DNA from 2 places in the Bradyrhizobium sp. UNPF46 genome. Region 1 is predicted to be linked to the other one. Evidence: riboswitches for the same ligand, from Rfam matches in the RefSeq annotation. Region 1 holds a riboswitch; the other holds the start of a gene.
The links. Region 1 has a riboswitch for cobalamin ahead of UNPF46_RS05355 (energy-coupling factor ABC transporter permease). Riboswitches for the same ligand answer to the same signal wherever they lie in the genome.

Region 1 (10,112 bases):
TGTTTCATCTCCTCAACATGCTGGAGGACCCAGGCTGCCCGCGGCCGGCGGCGATCATCGGTTGCCCCGTCGGCTTCGTCGGTGCGGCCGAGTCCAAGGCGGCGCTGATGGCCGCTCCGCCCGTGCCGGCGCTGACGGTCGAGGGCCGCCTTGGCGGATCGGCGATCACCGTTGCCGCGGTGAATGCACTGGCGAGCCGGAGCGAATAGCGATGGGACGCATCATTTGCTGCGGTCTCGGCCCCGGCGATCCTGATCTGATGAGCGTGCGCGCCGATCGCACCGTGCGCGCCGCGCAGCACGTCGCCTATTTCCGCAAGAAGGGAAGGCCGGGCCAGGCGCGCCGCATCGTCGAAGGCATGCTGGCGGCCGGCGTCACCGAATATCCCATGGAATATCCGGTCACCACCGAGATCGCCTTCGACAACCCCGAATACGTTCAGCTGCTTGCCGGCTTCTACGACGAATGGGCCGAGCGCCTGGCGCGGCTTTTGCGCGCGGTCGACGTCGTCGTGCTCTGCGAGGGCGATCCATACTTCTACGGCTCCTTCATGCATCTGCACACGCGCCTGCAAGGCCGTGTCGAGATCGAGGTGATCGCCGGCATTCCCGGCATGGTCGGCTGCTGGAACGGTGTCGGCCAGCCGATCGCGCTCGGCGATGACGTGACGACGGTGCTGATGGGGACGCTTGCCGAGGCCGAGCTCGAGCGGCGCATGCGTGATTCCGACGCGTTGGTCGTCATGAAGACCGGCCGTAATCTCGCAAAGGTGCGCCGCGCGCTCAGCTCGGCTGGTCGGCTGGATGACGCCTGGCTGGTCGAGCGCGGCACCATGCCGGGCGAGCGTGTCGCGCGGCTCGCCGAGATCGATGCCGCCGACTGCCCCTATTTCGCGATCGTGCTGGTGCACGGCAAGGGCCGGCATCTGGACGCCGCCGAATGACGGGCACGCTGACCATCGCGGGCCTCGGGCCGGGCAGCGATGCACTGGTGACGCCCGAGGTCACGGCAGCGCTTGCTTCCGCCACCGACATTCTGGGCTACGCGCCCTATGTCGCGCGCGTGCCGCCGCGAGCCGGACTCAAGCTGCATCCCTCGGATAATCGCGAGGAGCTTCATCGCGCGAGCGAAGCCCTGCGGCTTGCATCCGAGGGCGGCCAGGTCGTTGTCGTATCCTCCGGCGATCCCGGCGTCTTCGCGATGGCCTCCGCCGTGTTCGAGGCGCTCGAGCAGGCACCGCAATATCAGGCGCTGTCGATCCGCGTGCTGCCCGGCATCACCGCGATGCTGGCAGCCGCTGCGCGCGCAGGTGCGCCGCTCGGCCATGATTTCTGCGCGATCAACCTCTCCGACAATCTCAAGCCGTGGACGGCGATCGAGAAGCGGCTGCGTCTCGCCGCGGAAGCTGATTTTTCGATTGCGATGTACAATCCGCGCTCGGCAAGCCGGCCGGAGGGTTTTGGCCGCGCGCTCGCGGTGCTGAAGGACGCCGGCTGCGGCGAGCGTCTCGTGATCTTCGCGCGCGCGATCAGCGCCGCCGACGAGACGATCGAGACCGTGACGCTGAATGATGCGACACCCGAGATGGCCGACATGCGCACGCTGGTGATCGTCGGGAATTCGCACACGCGCCGCGTCGGCCGCTGGGTCTATGCACCGAGGCGGGTCGAATGACCGAGCCACTGCATCACTTCAGTGACGCTCTCGACCCTCCGGCGTTCGGGCAGCTCCGGTCGCGCGATCATGATCACGGGAAGGTCGAGCCTACGGGCCGCGTCGATCTTGGCGCGCGCGCCATCGCCGCCGGAATTGCGGGCGACAATCCATGCGATATTGCGCGCGCGCATCATCGCCAGCTCGCCCTCAAGCGTAAACGGTCCGCGCGATACGATCACGTCGGCGGCGAAAGGCAGGGGCGCTTCCGGCGGATCGACGAACCGCAGCGTGTAGGCATGCTGATTCTTGCGTGCGAACGGCGCGATGTGCTGGCGGCCGATGGCGAGGAACACGTTTGTGGGGGCCTCGGGCAGCGCCGCGACTGCAGCGTCGACATCGGTGACCTCGATCCAATTGTCGCCAGGCGTCTTCGGCCAAGGCGCGCGTTCGAGGGCGATGAGCGGCGTGCCGGTGTCCGCGCACGCCTGAACAGCATTGCGGCTCATCTCGGCTGCGAACGGATGCGTCGCGTCGATCACATGCGTGATGCCTTCGGCGCGGATGGTATCGGCGAGACCTCGCACGCCGCCGAAGCCGCCGATGCGGGTCGGCAGCGGCTGATCCGCCGGCGCGCGGGTGCGGCCGCCATAGGAATAGACGGCGTCGATCCGCGCGCGCGCGATTGCCGCAGCAAGCTCGCTCGCGTCGGCGGTTCCGCCCAGAATGAGGGCGCGTATGGCTGATCCCTGGCTGACCATCATCGGTATCGGCGAAGATGGCCTTGCCGGGCTGTCCGAGGCAAGCCGAAAGGCGCTCCATGAAGCCGAAACCGTGTTCGGCGGCGAACGACATCTCGCGCTGGCCGGCGTGACGAGGCGCGGCCGCCCGTGGCCGGTCCCGTTCGATGCGGAGATCGTGCTGAGCTGCCGCGGCCGGCCGACGGCCGTGCTCGCGTCGGGTGATCCGTTTTGGCACGGCGCCGGAGCAAGCCTTGCCGAGAAGCTCTCCAGCGACGAATGGATCGCGTATCCGGCTCCGTCGACATTCTCGCTCGCTGCTGCGCGGCTTGGCTGGCGTCTCGAATCCGTTGCTTGCCTTGGACTTCATGCCGCCCCGTTCGAGCGGCTGGTGCCGCATCTGGTGAAAGACGCGCGCATCATCTGTCTGATGCGCGATTCAAGGGCGGTGGGCGATCTCGCCAGATGGCTGACGGCGCGCGGATGGGGCGCTTCGCTGCTGTGGACTCTCGCTGCCCTCGGCGGTCCACGTGAAATTGTCGATCGGCATCGCGCCGATCTCTTTGCCGATGATCTCGATGAGAAGCTGATCGCGGTGGCGTTGCTGGCGAGAGGCGGGCAGGGCCTTCCCCGCAGTTCCGGACTGCCAGACAATCTCTTCGTCCATGACGGCCAGATCACCAAGCGGCCGGTGCGCGCGCTGGCGCTCTCCGCGCTGGCGCCGCGGCCGGGCGAACGGCTGTGGGACATCGGCGCCGGATCGGGGTCGATCTCGATCGAGTGGGCGCTGTGCGGGGGACTGGCGAGCGCAGTCGAAGCGCGCGAGGATCGCACCGAGAATATCCGCAAGAATGTGGCGGCGTTCGGGCTGGCACACCGCGTCACCGTCGTCACGGGGAAAGCGCCCGAGGTCCTTGCGGGGCTGGACGCGCCCGACGCCGTTTTCGTCGGCGGTGGCCTTGATGGCGCGCTGTTCGATGCCGTCTGGTCGCGGCTCACACCCGGGACGCGGCTCGTCGCGCATTCCGTGACGCTGGAGACGGAAGCGCTGCTCGGCGAGCTGCATCAGCGCCACGGCGGCGAGCTGATGCGGGTTGAGATCGCACATGCCGCGCCGCTCGGCCGCTATCGTTCATGGGAAGCGGCGCGCCCGGTCGTGCAGTGGAGCGCGGTCCGATGAAGGTCGCCGGGCTCGGATTCAGAAAGGACGTCACGCTGGCTTCGCTGCGCGAGGCGCTGCTGGCAGCGGGCGGCCCCGATGGGCTGGCCGCGATGGCGACCGTCAGCGACAAAGCCGATACGGAGCCGCTGAAGCAGCTCGCGCGCGAGTACGGTTTGCCGATCAAGGCTGTGTCGGCCGACATGCTGGCTGGTATCGAAACGACGACGCAGTCGAAGCTCGTCGTGGAAAAGTTCAAGACCGGATCGGTCGCCGAAGCCGCGGCGCTCGCAGTTGCCGGCCCTCGGGCCCGGCTGATTGCGACGCGCGTGGTCTCGCAGGATCGCACGGCGACGGCCGCGATCGCGGAAGGAGATGGCGCATGACGGTGCATTTCATCGGCGCAGGGCCGGGTGCGCCAGATTTGCTGACGCTGCGCGGCCGCGACCTGATCGCGGCGTGTCCGGTCTGTCTCTATGCCGGTTCGCTCGTACCCGAAGGCGTGCTGGCGCATTGCCCGCCAGGGGCGCGCATCGTCAACACCGCGCCGCTGTCGCTCGACGAGATCATCGCGGAGATTTCGGCGGCGCATGCCGAGGGCAAGGACGTGGCTCGCTTGCATTCCGGCGATCTCGCGATTTGGTCGGCGATGGGCGAGCAACTCCGTCGCCTGCGCGTGCTCGGTATCCCTTTCACTGTGACGCCTGGCGTGCCGTCCTTCTCCGCCGCCGCGGCCGCGCTGGAGGCCGAGCTGACGCTGCCGGGGCTCGCTCAGAGCGTGGTGCTGACGCGCACGCCCGGCCGCGCCAGCGCGATGCCCGAGGGCGAGAAGCTGGCCGCTTTCGCCGCCACCGGGGCGGTGCTTGCGATCCACCTGTCGATCCATCTGCTCGACAAGGTCGTTGCCGAGCTCATGCCGCATTATGGCGAAGATTGCCCGGTCGCGATCGTCTGGCGCGCGAGCTGGCCGGAGCAGCGCATCGTGCGCGCGACGCTGGCAACGCTCGATGCGGCCGTGGGCGCCGAGATGGAGCGCACCGCGCTGATCCTCGTCGGCAAGACGCTCGGCGCTGCGGATTTCGACGAGAGCCGCCTCTATGCGGTCGCCTACGACCGTCGCTATCGGCCGGTCGGCGCCGAGCCACGCTTTCCGGAGGCGTCGTGATGGCGGCAGGCCTCGTCATCTCCGCACCGGCCTCCGGCGTCGGCAAGACCACGCTGACGCTGGCGCTCGCGCGTGCCTGGCGCCATCGCGGCCTGAACGTGCAGTGCTTCAAGAGCGGGCCAGACTATATCGACCCCGCCTTCCATGCCGCCGCCACGGGCCGCGCCTCCGTCAACGTCGACAGCTGGGCGATGGAGCGCGGCACGATCGCGCACCTCGTCAGCCGCGGCGCCGATGCCGATATCGTGCTCGCCGAGGGATCGATGGGCCTGTTCGACGGCGTCGCCGCGCGCGGCGTCTCCGGCACAGGTGCCACCGCCGACATCGCGGAGATGCTGGGCTGGCCGGTGCTGCTGGTGATCGATCCCTCCGGCCAGGCGCAGACCGCAGCCGCAATCGCCGCAGGCCTTCGCGATTATCGCCCCGGCGTGCGCCTTGCCGGCGTGGTGCTCAACCGCGTCGCCAGTCCGCGGCACGAGGACCTGGTGCGGCGCGCACTCGGCGATGCCGGCATCGCCGTGTTCGGCGCGCTGCCGCGTCACGCCGAGATCAGCCTGCCGAAGCGGCACCTTGGCCTCGTGCAGGCCGAAGAGCAGGCGGAGATCGGCAAGCTGATCGACGAGGCCGCGCGGTTCGTGGCCGAGCATGTCGATCTCGAAGCGGTGCTGCGATCCGCGGCCAGCTGGTCGCCGCAGCCGGCGGCGAGCGGACCGAAATTGGTGCCGCCGGGCCAGCGCATTGCGCTTGCGCGCGATGCCGCATTCTCCTTCGTCTATCCGCACATGCTGGAGGCCTGGCGCGCGGCGGGCGCGGAGATCGTGCCGTTCTCGCCGCTGGCCGATGAAGTGCCGGACGCAAGCGCGGATGTCTGCTGGCTGCCCGGCGGCTATCCCGAGCTTCATGCCGGCAGGATCGCGTCCAGCGCCCGTTTTCGCAGCTCCTTGCGCGCCTTCGCCGAAACGCGCTCCGTGCACGGCGAGTGCGGGGGCTATATGGTGCTGGGAACCGCTTTGACCGACGCGGACGGTGTCCGCCACGAGATGACGGGCCTGCTTGGCCTCGAGACGAGTTTTGCCAAGCGCCGGATGCATCTGGGCTATCGCCTGGCAACGCTCGCCGCGCCGATGCCGGGATATCGGACCAGTGCGCGTCTGCGCGGTCATGAGTTTCACTATTCGACCATTCTCGCCCAGCCTGACACGCCGCTGGCCGTCGTGCATGATGCAACGGGCGCCGTCGTTGCCGAGACCGGCTCGCACCGGGGCCACGTCAGCGGCACGTTCTTTCACCTGATCGCGGAGGACCGGTGAGCGGATTCGTTTCCTTCATCTCCGCCGGGCCCGGCGACCCCGAGCTGCTCACGCTCAAGGGTGCCGCGCGGCTGCGCGAGGCCGACGTCGTGCTCTATGACGATCTCGCCTCGGGCGCGATCCTCGATCTCGCCCGACCCGAAGCCAACCTCGTCGCGGTTGGGAAACGGGCAGGGCGCCCCTCGACCAAGCAGCATCACGTCAACCGCCTGCTGGTCGACTACGCCGCAACGGGGGTGCGCGTGGTGCGGCTCAAGTCCGGCGATGCCGGCATCTTCGGCCGGCTCGAGGAGGAGATCGAGACGCTGCGCGAGGCCGGCATCGGCTATGAGATCATTCCAGGCGTCACCTCGGCCTGCGCCGCAGCGGCCCAGGCGGGAATTCCTCTGACCCGGCGCCACACCTCGCGTCGGGTGCAGTTCGTGACCGGGGCCGATGTCACCGGCGAGCTGCCGCCGAATCTGAACTGGGCGGCGCTGGCGGATCCCGAGGCGACCACGGTGGTCTATATGGGCCGGCGCACCTTTCCGGCGCTTGCCGCAAAATTGATCGCGCATGGCCTTGCCGCAGATACCCCGGCGCTGGTCGCCGAATCCCTCGGCCGCTCCGACGAGCGGCTGGTTCGCACCACCATCGCCGAGCTTGCCGAGCAGCTTGCCCGCGGGGGCGCTCCCTCGACCGCAGCCGTGATCCTGTTCGGCGCGCTGGCAGGGGATTATCCCTCGTGACCGCCGCGGCGGCGCCTCGCCCCTTGACGCAGGCTCAGCGAAAGGGGCACACAGGAGAGGCATGGTGCTCACCACGGCGCAAAGCGCCGGAGCATAATCGGGAATGGGGGTGGGCGGACCCAGTTGCGGCGCCCAAAACCCCAGCCGCCCCCGCGACTGTAAGCGGTGAGGGACTTCGATCCGCCACTGGGCCGCAAGGTCCGGGAAGGCCGAAAGTCCCAGTGAACCGCGAGCCAGGAGACCGGCCCTGCACGTTTTGAGGCCAAGGCCGTCGGGTGTGACGGCAGGAAGGAACTGAGCCATGCATATCGAACCCGGCATCGTGACGGGCGCCAAGCTCGTGTTGAGTTACGCAACCGGCATCGCCGCAGGCGGCGTTGCCTTGAAGCTCGCAGCCGAGACCGTGCGCGAGCAGGGCGTCGTGTCGTTCGCGGTGCGGACGCTCGCCACCACCGCTCTCGTCTTCACCTTCTTCGAGATCCTGCCGCACTTCCCGGTCGGCGTCTCCGAGGTGCACTTCATCCTTGGCTCGACCTTGTTCCTGCTGTTCGGGGCCGCGCCCGCCGCCTTCGGCCTCGCGCTCGGTCTCTTCTTCCAGGGCGTGTTCTTCGAGCCGGCCGACATCCCGCAATACGGCATGAACGTCACGACGCTGCTGGTGCCGCTGTTCGCGATCCAGGCGATCGCCTCGCGGATCATCTCGCGCAACACCGCCTATGTCGATCTGAAGTACGCCCAAGCGCTGGCGCTTTCGACGACCTATCAGGCCGGCGTGATCGCCTGGGTGGCGTTCTGGGCGCTCTATGGCTCCGGCTTTGCGATGAGCAACCTTGCCAGCATCGCGACGTTTGCGGCGTCCTACGCGCTGGTCATCGTGATCGAGCCGCTGGCTGATCTTGCCGTGCTGGCGCTGGCGAAGTCGCTGCGCGGCGTCACCGCGCCCGGTCTCGTCACCCCGCGCCTGCACAACGCGGCTTAAGGAGACAAGGGGCGGCCGTCATGGCCGCCCCAGCGCCCGCGATGCTCACGCTTTCCCTGATCGGCATCGGTTGCGGCGATCCTGGCCAGCTCACGCGCGCCGCCGTCGAAGCCGTCAACGCCGCCGATCTCATCCTGATCCCGCGCAAGGGAACGGCGAAGGCCGATCTCGCCGATCTCAGGCGCATGATCTGCGCGGATGTTCTGACCAACGACAAGACTGTCATCGCCGAATTCGATCTTCCGGTGCGCGACGCAGGCGAAGCGGACTATCGCAAGGGCGTGGACGACTGGCACGATGCGGTCGCCGCAACCTGGTCGAAAGCGATCGCGGATCATCTCGACGGCGAGGGCAAGGTCGCGCTGCTGATCTGGGGCGACCCCTCGCTCTACGATTCCTCGCTGCGCATCGCGCGGCGGCTCGATCCCTTGCCCAATATCGAGGTTGTGCCCGGCATCACCTCGATCCAGGCGCTGTGCGCGGCGCATGCGCTGCCGCTCAACGACATCGGCGAGCCGTTTCTGGTCACGACCGGACGCCGCCTGCGCGAGGGCGGTTGGCCGGCAGGCGTCGATACGATTGTCGTGATGCTCGACGGCGGCACGGCGTTCCAGTCGCTCGATCCGGAAGGCTTGCACATCTATTGGGGCGCCTATCTCGGCATGCAAGATCAGATCATCCTGTCCGGCGCGCTGGCCGACATCGGTCCGCGCATCGTCGCGGCGCGGCAAGAGGCGCGCGAGCGGCATGGCTGGATCATGGACAGCTACATTCTCAAGCGCGCGCGTGAGGCGAGGCAGCATGCTTCCTGACTGGGTTACCCAACAATGCCCTGCGATCTCCGCGACCCATCGCGACGCCGCGATTGCACGCCAGGCGCAACTGACGAAGCCGACCGGCGCGCTTGGCCGGCTCGAGCAGCTCGCGATCGAGCTCGCAGGCCTGCAGGCGACCGAGCAGCCGCGTGCCGCGCGCGTGCCGATCATCGTCTTCGCCGGCGACCACGGCATTGTCGCGCAGGGCGTCTCGGCCTATCCGCAAGCGGTGACCATCGCGATGATGGCGAATTTTGCCGCCGGCGGCGCCGCGATCTCGGTGCTGGCGCGCGAGCTCGGCTCCAGCCTTGATGTCGTCGACGCCGGCACGCTGGCGCAGGAGGAGATGCCTGATATCGTGACCGACAAGCCGCGCCACGGCACGCGCGATTTCAGCGTCGAGGCCGCGCTCAACCCTGCGGAGCTGGCGTTCGCCTTCGAGGCCGGCCGGCGCGCGGTTGCGCGCGCGGAAGCCAATCGGCCTGATCTCGTGATCTTCGGCGAGATGGGCATCGGCAACACGACCGCTTCGGCAGCGATTGCAGCGAGCCTGCTCGGCGTCAGCGCCGAGGAGATCGCGGGCAGCGGCACCGGCGTCGATGCGGCCGGCCGCGCGCACAAGGCGCGGGTGATCGATGCGGCGATCGCACGTCACGGCATCGGGGGTGCTGCGCCGGAAAAAATCCTGTGCGCTGTCGGCGGTCTCGAGATCGCGGCGATTTGCGGCGCGATCATTGCGGCTGCGCAGCGCCGCATCCCCGTGCTGATCGACGGCTTCATCGTCTCGGTCTCGGCGCTTGCGGCGGTGCGGTTCAACCCGTCGTGCCAGCCTTTCCTGCTGCCCTCGCATCAATCGGCGGAGCAGGGGCACCGGCTGGTGCTGCGCGCGCTGAACGTGCAGCCGCTGATCAGCCTCGATCTCCGGCTCGGCGAGGGATCGGGCGCGGCGATCGCGCTGCCGCTGGTGCGGCTGGCCTGCGCGCTCCACAACGGCATGGCGACCTTCGCGCAGGCCAATGTGCCTGATCGGCCTGTCTGATCGGCTTCAGGCCACGCGCTGGTTGACGGAAACGACGCGCCAGCCGGCCGCGAGCCGGTCGATCCTGGTCAGCGACAGCGGATCGATCACGAAGCGCAAGGCGGCCTGCGGCGTGAGATCCAGCGCGAGACAGAGCGCGGCGCGGATGGTGCCGGAATGCACGACGAGCGTGGCGGGTCCAGCTTCGATCCGCGACAGACCCAGCCGGACGCGCACGACCTGATCGGCAAAGCTCTCGCCGCCCGGCGGCCGTCCGCCGGCGGGGTCATTCCAGAAATGTGCATAGGCCTCGCCGCCGGTTGCGGCGAGCTCGTCGTGCCGGTGGCCGGTCCAGTCGCCGAAATCCTGCTCGCGGAATTCGCTGACGAGGGTCGGTTCGAGCCCCAGCGCGCGCGCCGTCTCGACCGTGCGCCGCGACGGGCTGGCATAACCGGCGGCATCTTGCGGGAGGCGCTGCCGCAGCACCTCCAGCCGCGCGCGATCGCCGAGATCGGCCGGCGCGTCGGCAGCGTGGATCGTCCCTT
Region 2 (10,112 bases), on a different contig from region 1:
GACCGCAGGATGCTGAGCGCCATGAGTGATCTCCTTGTTTTCGAGTTCTAATCCATTTGCGGGGTTGTGACAGCCCCTGCGGCGTCAGAACGTGGCGCCGGCCTTGAGCAGATAGGTGCGGCCGGGCAGCGGATAGGCGCTGAAGCGGCCGTCGGTGAAGGTGCTTGCGATGGCGTAGTCGTAATAGAGCGCGTTCAGCACATTGTTGACGCTGAGGGACCAGAAGTAGCGCTCAACCTGGCCGCTGAGCTTGAGGTCGATCGTGCCGTTGGCGGGGATCGGCTTCTGGGTCCCGGCCTGGTCGTTGTCCATGCGCCGCTCGCTCCAGAAGCGCGCGGTGGCATCGAGCACCAGATAATTCTGCCAGATATTCCAGGTGACGCCGGCGCTCGCCGTGTAACGCGACACCAGCGGCACGTCGTTGCCGGCCCAGATGCCTTCACGGAACACCGCGCGTGTATAGGCCACGCCCGAGCGCAGCAGCAGGGCATCGTTGACGCGATAGGACAGACTGGTCTCCGAGCCGTAGCGCCGGGTCGGATCGAGATTGGTGTTGTAGAACAGGACCGGATTGAAATGGACCTCGTTGGTGAGGTCCATCAGATAGAGACTGCTCTGCAGTTGCAGCCCGCCGCCCTTGAGGCGCAGACCGCCCTCGATATCCTGGGAGCTCTGGGTCTTGAGCTGGAAGGTTTGCGGGATCGATGCGAAGGTCAGGGGATCGAAGGACGGTCCCGACGACAGGCGCTCGTCGACGTCGGGCGTGCGGAAGGCGCGCGCGGCGCGGCCGAACAGCGAGACCACGTCATTGAGGCGATGCTCGGCGCCGAGATGCAGCGCGTATTGGGTCTCGCTGCTGGTCAGCGGCAGCGCGCCGATGTCGGCGTTGAACGGCGCGGCCAGGTTGAAATTATCGCGTGCGGCAAGGCTGACGTTCTGCACCCGTGCGCCATAGGAGATATCGGTCGTCGGCGCCACGCCCAATGCGTGCTGGAAATAGCCCGCGACCGTCTGCTGCCTGAGGTCGTAATTGTGCCAGGCGGCGAGCCCCTTCCCGGCGCCGCGGTTCTGCTCAAAGCTCGCATCGTAATAGTCGATGCCGGTCAGGAGCTGCGAGGGCATGCCGAGCAAGAGGCTCTTCACGCTGAGCCGCGGCGTGATCGACCATGTCGTCAGATGGGAATCGACATAGGTCGAGGTGAAGAAGGCCGGGACCGGCATCGGGCTGGAGAAGAACGCGCTCTGCTGCTTCTTGTCACGCACGCCGCCGTCGACGATGAGGTCGACGCCGTTGACCAGGGTCTTGGTGAAGCCCGCCGTCGCGCCATAACCCTGCTGGTTGGCATAGTTGAACGGCGTGCTGGTGCCTCGCCGATTGCTCGTGAGCTCGTCGAGGCCGATGGAGGGATCGACGGTGCGGCCGCCCGGCAGTCGCAGTTCCTGATTGTCGCCGGTGACGGTGAGAAACGCAGTCAAGCCTGATGTGGTGTAGTTGAGATTGCCGACGGCATTTTTCTGGGAATAGCGATTGTTGTCGCGATAGCCGTCGGTGCTGACGGCATTGCCGTAGAACGAGGTCGACCACGGACCGGAATTGAGTGAGGTCGAGACGTTGCCGAGCCTGGTGTTGAACGAGCCGAAGCCGGCTTCGATGCGCGCGGTCACGGGCGGCCCGCCGACGCCGTTCCTGGTGACGATGTTGATCACGCCGCCGACCGCGTTGTCGCCGTAGAGCACCGCGCCGGAATTACCGCGCGTGATCTCGATCCGCTCGATGGAATTGAGCGGGATGGTGGAGAGGTCCACCTGCGCCATGTCGACGTCGTTCAGCCGCCGGCCGTTGACCAGCACCAGCGTATTGGCGGTGGCAAAAGCGCCGAAGCCGCGCAAATCCACGCTGGTCTTGGCGCCGATTGGGCCGCCATAGAACGTGGTGATCTGGGCTCCCGGCGTCTGCGCCGCGATGATCTCGGCAAGCGTCTGCGACGGCGAATGCGCGATATCGGCGGCCGTGATGACGGTCGTGGCGGCGCCGACGATGCCGCCATCGCCGGCGCCAGAATCGGATCCGGACGAGCCGGCACCACGCCCTGCCGGCGCGACAGTCGCGGCTTCCCGCGGCCGCGCCGCATCGCCATTTCCGGTCGCCCTGGCCCGCGTGCGGTTCTGATCCGCCGGCTGCTTCACCTCGATCGGCGGCAGCTGCTCGGCAAGGGCCTGCTGGGCGAAGGCGGCAGACAGATCGAGCGAATGGAGGGAGACGGACGCGAACAGGCCAGCGCTGAGGCGCCAGGCGGCAGAGATGGGACGGGACACAGTTGAAACCTCGGTATGACGTCAGTGGCACGTCACAGCGAACGAGGTTCCACGGCAGAGCGATGGATTGCTCCGGTGAAGCCAATGTCTGTACTCCCCGACCGACATCGTCGCGTGTGACCACGGCTGACGGCAGGTCTCCTGGCTCGCGGGTCGTGACCTCTACGTCGCCTTCCCAGGACCGAGATTCCCAGTGGCATGAGACGAAAGATTCACCGCTTACAGTTGCGGGGGCAGCCGTGGCGTTGAGACAGATCCCGGCGTTGGGACGTCCCGCACCACATTCCCTTTTGATCTCCGTGAGGAGAACCGTCACCGGCCATTTACGTATCGTTCCGCCGGAGAGTCAATCGACGGCCTGCCGTTGTCACCCCCGCCGGCCGACATCGCCGTACCGGCCGATGGTTCATGAGAGCGGGGCCGGGTCAGGTCCGCCCCCGCAAACGTTGCGCCTGGGCCCAGGCGGCAGCGACGTCGCGTGGCGGAACGTCGACGCGCTTGATGGGGGTCAGTTCGCCGGAGGCCGAGACGATCGCGGTCTCCTCGCGGCGGCACCGCGTGCAGACGAAGCGGACCTCATGTGGGGACGCCGACCAGCTCGACCGCTTCACATTGGCCGCCATCGGCCAGGTATCGCAATGCGAGCACGACACCAGAAATCGACCGGGATCGAGCATACCCATTTCCATCGGACTCCGCGTCCTGCCGTGTCCCTCAATGATTAACCCACGTGAATCGTTCCGGTGCCCGAGCACCGCCGGTTCCGTCCCGGGAGCAGCCGCTGCCTGCGAGTGCGCTCAGCGCGCGCCCTTGAGGGTACAGGAGGTGGTGCAAGTGACCGTCGTGCCATGATCGCAGGATTTGCAGGCGCTGACGCACTGGTTCATGTCGCGGGGATTGTAGCTGTAGTTCCGCAACGGGCAGACCGGCGTGGTCGAGCCCGTGATGTCCTGCTCCTGGTCGCAGGCGGCCGTCATGAGCGCGAATATGATCACGGCAACGAGGCGCATGGGATTGCCCTGTCAGACTTGGCAATGACACTCGCGAGACGCGCTGCATTGCAGCGAACCCCGGCCTTCCCACCACGGGCATCGCCGATCAGCGACGCCTGAGTGCCATCAGGATGCGCGCCAGATGTTAAGAACGGATTGCAGCCGGCCTCAGGCCGCAGCCCTGGTCGCGATTGCCTGCCGCATGTCCACCGCCAGCTGACGGTACTGCTCCGAAAGCTTCAGATAGAACTCGCGCTTGGTGCTGTCGGTGGCGAGCTTGGCGATCAGCTCGCATTCGGCCGTGAGTGTCTCGAACCGTTCCAGCCTGTCCTGAAGTTCTGGCATCGGCGTGTCCCCATCAAACGCCTCAAGGACATCCAACCTAAGCCCGCGGAATAGGTCACGGCGAACATCGTTATCGAGTAGAATCAATTTTTCCGATGCGGCCGCCTATTTGCTGTCGAGCCGCCAGGCGCCGTCCCATCCCTCGTCCGGCGGGCTCGCCTCGAACTGCGCGATGCGGCCGAGCATGGTGCGCGAGGGGCCATCGCCGGGGACGGCTTCGAGCGCCGCGTTGAAGCCGGCGCGCGCCGCATCGAAGCGCCGGATACGATAGGCGGCGAGCGCTTCGGCATAATGCGCGCGCAAGCCGGCTTGCGCATCGGTCAGTGCGCCCGCCCGCGCCATCACCTCGAAGATCGGCTGCGGCGCGCTCTGGCCCGCGACGGCCAGACGATCGATCTCGCGCAGCTCGAGCCGCGATCCGATCGCCTCGGCCGTTGCCTGCGAGACCAGGATGCGGGTGCCGTAGACCTTGTTGGCGGCCTCCAGCCGCGAGGCCAGGTTCACGGCATCGCCCATCACGGTGAAGCTCATCATCAGCTCGGAGCCGATGCTGCCGGTCAGGACCTCGCCGGTGGCGATGCCGATCCGCAAATCGCACGGCGCGGGCATGGCGCGGATGCCAAGCAGGTCGGGCAGCTGCCTCTGCAGCGCCGGCACCTGGTCGGCCATCTCGATGGCGGCGACGCCGGCCAAGAGCGCCTGCTCGTCCTCCTCGACGAAGGGCGGGCCCCAATAGGACATGATGGCGTCGCCGATATACTTGTCGATGACGCCGCGATTGCTCCTGACGGGCGCGGACATCACCGTGAAATAATGGTTCATCACCTTGACGAGGCCGCGCGGCGTCATGCCCTCGCTCATCGAGGTGAAACCGCTCATATCGCAGAACATGATGGTCATGACCCGGCGCTCGCCGTCGATGGCGACCTCCGGCCGGTCGATCAGCCCCTGCACCACCTTGGGATCGATGTAGCGGCCGAAGGTCTCGCGGATGCGCTCATTGTGCCTGAGCTGCTCGGTCATGCGGTTGAAGGCTGCGGCGAGCTCGCCGATCTCGTCCTGGGTGGAGACGGTGATGGTCTTGTCGAAGCGGCCCGCCTCCACCTCGCGGGTGCCGGCGAGCAGCAGCCGCACCGGGCGCGTGATACCGCTGGACACCATGAGCGCAAACACAAAGCCGACGATCGCCGCGAGCAACGTCACGACGCCCGACACGACGATCGCCTGATGCTGGCGGCTGATCACCTGCGACGTCGAGAAGAACACCTGCGTCAGCATGTCGGCGCGGATCGCATCGACCTTGCGGTTGAACGCGTCGCGCAGACCGTCGAGCTGTTCCAGCGTGCCGCGGGCCGCGGCCATGTCCTTGGCCTCGACCTGCTTGAGCAGTTTTGCATTGCCCTCGTCCAGATTGCGCCGCAGCTCGGTGACGGCGTTCTCGATGCGGACGTCGATCCGCCCCAGCGCGGCATTGTCCGAATACGTCCTGGGATCGTCGATGATCGCGTTGATGAGCTTGCGCGCGGCCTCGGCCTCCTCCTCGAACTTGCGGTCCGATTGTTCGAAGGCGCGAAGGCGCGCCGTATAGGCCTCATCGTCCGAAGGGGCCTCCATTCTGGTCATGACCATCCGCCGCAGCGCCAGCGCGCGCTCCAGCGATTGGATGTTGGCGCGGGCCAGATGGCTGTAGGCCGGGATGTAGCGGTTGGTCAGCTCGTCGAGCAGGACGCCGACCTGGCTGGACATCACCATCGACAGGATCGAGGTGACCAGCATCAGGACGATCAATCCGAGGGCGATGCCGACGATCTTGCGCCGGATCGACTGGTTGAAAAGCGGCATTGGTGCGGGGCAAAGGCCAGAAGGATGGAGCGATGGAACTCCATACACCGGATCCGACCAGGGGAACACGCGCAATTGGGGTCCGCTGACGCCCGGAACCGACCCGGCCGTCGTGCAGGGCCGGATCGTTAACGAAGGTTAAAGGGACTGCCCTTTGCGCCAGTCCCGAAGTTCCCGCGTCGCATCTGTATTTTGCCGCATTGTTGCGACAGCGTGAGGAATGCGGGACGATGCCGTGGCATCGTCTTCGATGCCTTTGATTCTCAAGCCGCATGTCGTCGCGGACCTTGGTTTGTAGTGGTTTCGCAGGGGGACCATGGAATGAACCAGTGCCTACGCTCGCTCGCGTGTGTCGTTGCCGTGGCCGCGTTGGCCCTCATTCCCACCGAGCTGGCAGCGAAGAGCAGTCACAAATCGTCCGCGCCGAAGAAGTCGCATGAGGCGAAAGCCGGCAAGCAGCGTCATGCCAACGCCGGCAAGGCGCGGCATGTCAAGCAAGCAAATGGCAAGCATGCCGAGGCCAAGCGCAAGTCGAAGACGCAAGACGAGGCGCCCGCAGACAAGCCGGCAGCGCCGGCGCTCACCGGCGACCTTGCCGCGCTGAAGGACGCGATCGATCTCGCGCGCAAGGGCAAGACCGAGGACGCCAGCGCCGCGCGCGACCGCATTGCCGATCCCGCTGGCCAGAAGCTCGCCGACTGGTTCATGCTGCGCCACTCCGAGAGCACGGCGAATTTCAAGCGCTACGCCGCCTTCCTCGCCGCCAATCCGGACTGGCCGAGCCGAACCCTGCTCCGCCGCCGCGCCGAGGCGCGGCTGTGGCAGGAGAAGAGCGACGCTGCCACCGTGCACAAATTCACCATGGACCGCCCGATCAGCGCCAAGGGCAAGTTCGCGCTCGCCCGTGTGCTGCTGACCGAAGGCGATGCCGACCGAGCCGCGCGCCTCGTGCGCGAGGCCTGGCGCACGGACGAATTGTCCGAGCGCAGCGAGGAGGATTCCTACGAGGCGTTCCGCGATCTCTTGACCGCAGACGATCATCGCGCCCGCATGGACAAGCGGCTCGGCGCCAAGGACTACGCGGCTGCGCGGCGCGCCGCAAAGCGGCTCGGCGAGGACGAGCTTGCGATCGTCAAGGCCTGCGCCGCCGTGACTGGCAAAGCCAACAAGGCCAAGGACTATCTCGACGACGTCTCGACGGAAGCCCGCCGCGATCTCGGTTATGTGCTGTGCCGCGCCCAATGGCACCTGCAGAAGGACCGCATCGACGACGCCGCCGAGGTGATCCTGGCCGCCGCACCCGACACCATGGCGGCGCAGGATACCGACGCCTGGTGGCGCGAGCGCCGCCTGCTCGCGCGCAAGCTGCTCGACCAGGGCAAGTCCAGAACCGCCTATGACGTGGTGCGCACCGCCGCGGTGCCCGAGAAGGAAGTCTATCGCGTCGACTACCACTTCATGTGCGGCTGGATCGCGCTGCGCTTTCTTGGCGATCCCAAGGCGGCGATGGTGCACTTCGCCGCGATCGACGAAGGCTCGGCCAATCCGCTCGCGCTGTCGCGCGCCCATTATTGGCGCGGCCGTGCGGCCGAGGCCATGGGCGCCATGGCCGATGCGCGCATGAGCTACAGGGCCGCGGCGCGCTATCCGACTGCCTATTACGGCCAGCTGGCGCGTGCCAAGCTCGGTCTCGACCGGATCGAGCTGCGTCCGCCCTCGCCCGTGCTGGCCGCAGTCGACACGTCGCCCGCCGACGAGCGCGTGCGCGCCGCCGAGATGCTCTACGGCATCGGCGAGCGCGACATGGTGTTCTATTACGCCGAGGATTTCGCCAAGGAGAGCACCGACGTCACGGCGCTCGAAGCGCTCGGCGAGCTTGCCGGGCAGCGCAACGACGCGCGCGTGATGCTGGAGGTCGGCAAGACCGCGCTGGCGCGCGGGCTCGCGCTCGACCATTACGCCTTCCCGACCATCGGCATCCCCGAGCACAAGCAGGTCGCGCCCGCGATCGAGACCAGCGTGATCTATTCGGTGGCACGCACCGAGAGCTCGTTCGACCAGCGCGACAAGTCGCCCGCGAACGCGGTCGGCCTGATGCAGGTAACGCCGGAAGCCGGCCGCGACACCGCCAAACGCTTCGGCTTGACTTATGACTGGGACAAGATGGTCTCCGATCCCGTCTACAACACGCAGATGGGCGCGGCCGAGCTCAGTGCGCTGCTGTCGGAATATCGGGGCAACCAGATCATGACCTTCGCCGGCTACAATGCCGGCCGCGGCCGCGTGCGCGAATGGGTGCAGGCGCGCGGCGATCCACGCGACCCCAATGTCGATCCGGTCGACTGGGTCGAGCGCATCCCGCTGTCGGAGACGCGCAACTACGTCCAGCGCGTGATGGAGAACGTGCTGGTCTACCGCGCGCGGTTCGAAGGCAGCGGCATGGTCGCCGGCAAGACCGACGAGCGCGTGGTGACGAAGGACGCCAGCGCCAAGGCAACGCCGGTGGGATTGACTGGGGCCGGCGACTGATCGTCGGGCCCTGAGGCTCCAGGCCGTCAGCCCGGGACCACCAGGCCGCTCATGGGGCGGACTGTCACACCCGCGCGCGGCGTTGCAGAGTCATCTTGACGCAACTCCCCAAATTATTCAATTTTGGCGATCGTTATTTTTTTGTTGCATTTTTTGGGTGTATCGATGGATTGTACGCGCGTTTCGGTGCCGCTCGATCGTATTTCCCGCAATCTCGTCCGCCTGGCGACGCTAGCCGGAATTGCCCTGATCGCCATAGGAGGTTTGCCGGCCAAGGCGCAGAACCAGGAAGCCTGCACCCAGCTGGAAGCCAAATTGGATGTGATCAAAGCGGCGGACCGGGAGATTGCCGAGGCCGATGGCATCATTGACGCGGCCGGGAAGTCGGAGACTGAAAAGACTGCGGCCAAGGAGCAGAAGGAGGCCGCAAGCAAGATCAAGGCGGCCGCCTCGAAATCCAATCCGTTGCAGTACGAGCTGAACAGGCTCTCGACTTTACCGGCCGAGCTGCGCGTCGAGAGCAGCAGCAACAGTCTGCCCGGCGGAGGGCAGGCCTGGTTCAACATCGTCGGTGCGCCCTTCAGCGACGAACGTGCGAATGTGTGCGTCCGGCTCTATCAACGAACCTCGCCGCAGCCGCGATCGGCGGCTCCTCCCCAACCGGCGCAGCAGAAACCACCCGCGCAGCAGACAGAACCGGCACAGTCGGAGAACTTCACGCAGGTCTCGATCGCGCAATCCTATCGCTTCGTCGATGCGACAGATAAGAACACGCCGAAATATCGCATCATATTCAATGTGGAGGCTCCGGGTTCGCCCCAACTGCAGTCAACAGACCGGGACTACCTGCTGGTCGCGTTCTTCGCGGCCGCCAAACCTGCCGATAGCAAGCTGCTAACCTACTTCACCACGAAGTCTGTGACGCACAAAATGCCGGCTGTCATCGCGGCGCTGCTGTTCGTTAGCATCATCTATATCGGGCTGGCCTGGGCGACTTATGATCTCAAGGACATGGGCGACCTCACGGGTCTGAGCCGCGACCTCTATGCCGTCAGCCCGATCCGCATCACGGCCGGCGTTCTCGGCGATTCCAGCATCTCTCAAGTCCAGGTCGTCCTGTTCACCTTCATCGTCGCGGGACTGCTGTTCTATCTATGGCTCCGCACCGGATTGCTTGCGAGCATCTCCGCCGACCTGCTTTACCTCCTCGGCATCAGTGCAGTGGGCGCCGGCGGCGCCAAATACACGGCCACACTGAAGGCCGAGCTCGACAAGGAAGCGAATGATTTTGCGCTCGCCAAGGGCTGGTACAATTGGACTCCAATACCGGCAGCCAAGAACGCAAATCTGGCAAACCTGCTGATGACCGGGCAGCGACTCGACGTCTACAAATTCCAGGTGGCCGTCTTCACTCTGGTCGTCGCAGCCTACGTCCTCTCCAGCGGTCAGAACGATCTGGGAGACGTCACGATATCAGAGACGATGCTGTATCTGATCGGCATCTCCCAGGGCGTCTATATCGGCGGCAAGGCGATTACCGACCGGAAAACGCTGATCGAAAATGCGATCAAGAAGATGAACGCTCTGGAAAAGGAGACGGACCCAGCCAAGAAGAAGGAATATGCCGCCGCGGAGGAGACAGCGAAGCGGGAATTCGCATCGTTCTTCCAGCTGGAGCAGGACAAGCCGCGCGACCTGCCCCCACCGGCGCCACCCGCCCCGATTCCATGAGCGGCGCCGATCCCGCTCCGCCTCAATCCACCTTGATGTTCGCCGCCTTGATGATCGGCCACCATTTTGCGATCTCGGCCTTCTGACGGGCACCGAGCGCTTCGGGCGTGAGCTGATCCTTCGGCGTCATCTCGAGGCCCTGGCCTTCGAGCTGCTTCCTCACGGCGGGATCGTTCAGTGCTTCCACGGCCGCGGCGTTGAGCTTGGCCACGATCTCCTTCGGCGTGCCCTTCGGCACCCATAGGCCCGACCACAGCGTCATGTTGAAGCCCTTCAGGCCCGCCTCTTCCGCGGTCGGGATGTCGGGCGCCGAGGCGAGGCGCTTGCTGTCGGTGATGGCGTAGGCGCGGATGGTGC

Region 2: linked by a shared signal. The riboswitch ahead of UNPF46_RS36520 (TonB-dependent receptor) and the one ahead of UNPF46_RS05355 (energy-coupling factor ABC transporter permease) in region 1 are both predicted to bind cobalamin.

What each region holds. Positions count from the first base shown of each region.
Region 1 is NZ_LFJB01000009.1:94,163-104,274, forward strand. Features, by position in the region: gene UNPF46_RS05310 (precorrin-8X methylmutase) at 1-209, shown strand, start outside; gene UNPF46_RS05315 (precorrin-2 C(20)-methyltransferase) at 212-943, shown strand; gene cobJ (precorrin-3B C(17)-methyltransferase) at 940-1,674, shown strand; gene UNPF46_RS05325 (cobalt-precorrin-6A reductase) at 1,650-2,414, opposite strand; gene cbiE (precorrin-6y C5,15-methyltransferase (decarboxylating) subunit CbiE) at 2,392-3,573, shown strand; gene UNPF46_RS05335 (cobalamin biosynthesis protein) at 3,570-3,938, shown strand; gene cobM (precorrin-4 C(11)-methyltransferase) at 3,935-4,717, shown strand; gene UNPF46_RS05345 (cobyrinic acid a,c-diamide synthase CobB) at 4,717-6,027, shown strand; gene cobA (uroporphyrinogen-III C-methyltransferase) at 6,024-6,755, shown strand; cobalamin riboswitch at 6,801-7,019, shown strand; gene UNPF46_RS05355 (energy-coupling factor ABC transporter permease) at 7,057-7,734, shown strand; gene cobF (precorrin-6A synthase (deacetylating)) at 7,776-8,546, shown strand; gene cobT (nicotinate-nucleotide--dimethylbenzimidazole phosphoribosyltransferase) at 8,536-9,588, shown strand; gene UNPF46_RS05370 (histidine phosphatase family protein) at 9,595-10,112, opposite strand, start outside.
Region 2 is NZ_LFJB01000125.1:19,691-29,802, reverse strand. Features, by position in the region: gene UNPF46_RS36525 (hypothetical protein) at 1-23, opposite strand, end outside; gene UNPF46_RS36520 (TonB-dependent receptor) at 85-2,316, opposite strand; cobalamin riboswitch at 2,431-2,645, opposite strand; gene UNPF46_RS36515 (hypothetical protein) at 2,742-3,005, opposite strand; gene UNPF46_RS36510 (hypothetical protein) at 3,114-3,326, opposite strand; gene UNPF46_RS38090 (hypothetical protein) at 3,477-3,653, opposite strand; gene UNPF46_RS36505 (adenylate/guanylate cyclase domain-containing protein) at 3,759-5,495, opposite strand; gene UNPF46_RS36500 (lytic transglycosylase domain-containing protein) at 5,817-8,024, shown strand; gene UNPF46_RS36495 (hypothetical protein) at 8,148-9,755, shown strand; gene UNPF46_RS36490 (tripartite tricarboxylate transporter substrate binding protein BugD) at 9,778-10,112, opposite strand, start outside.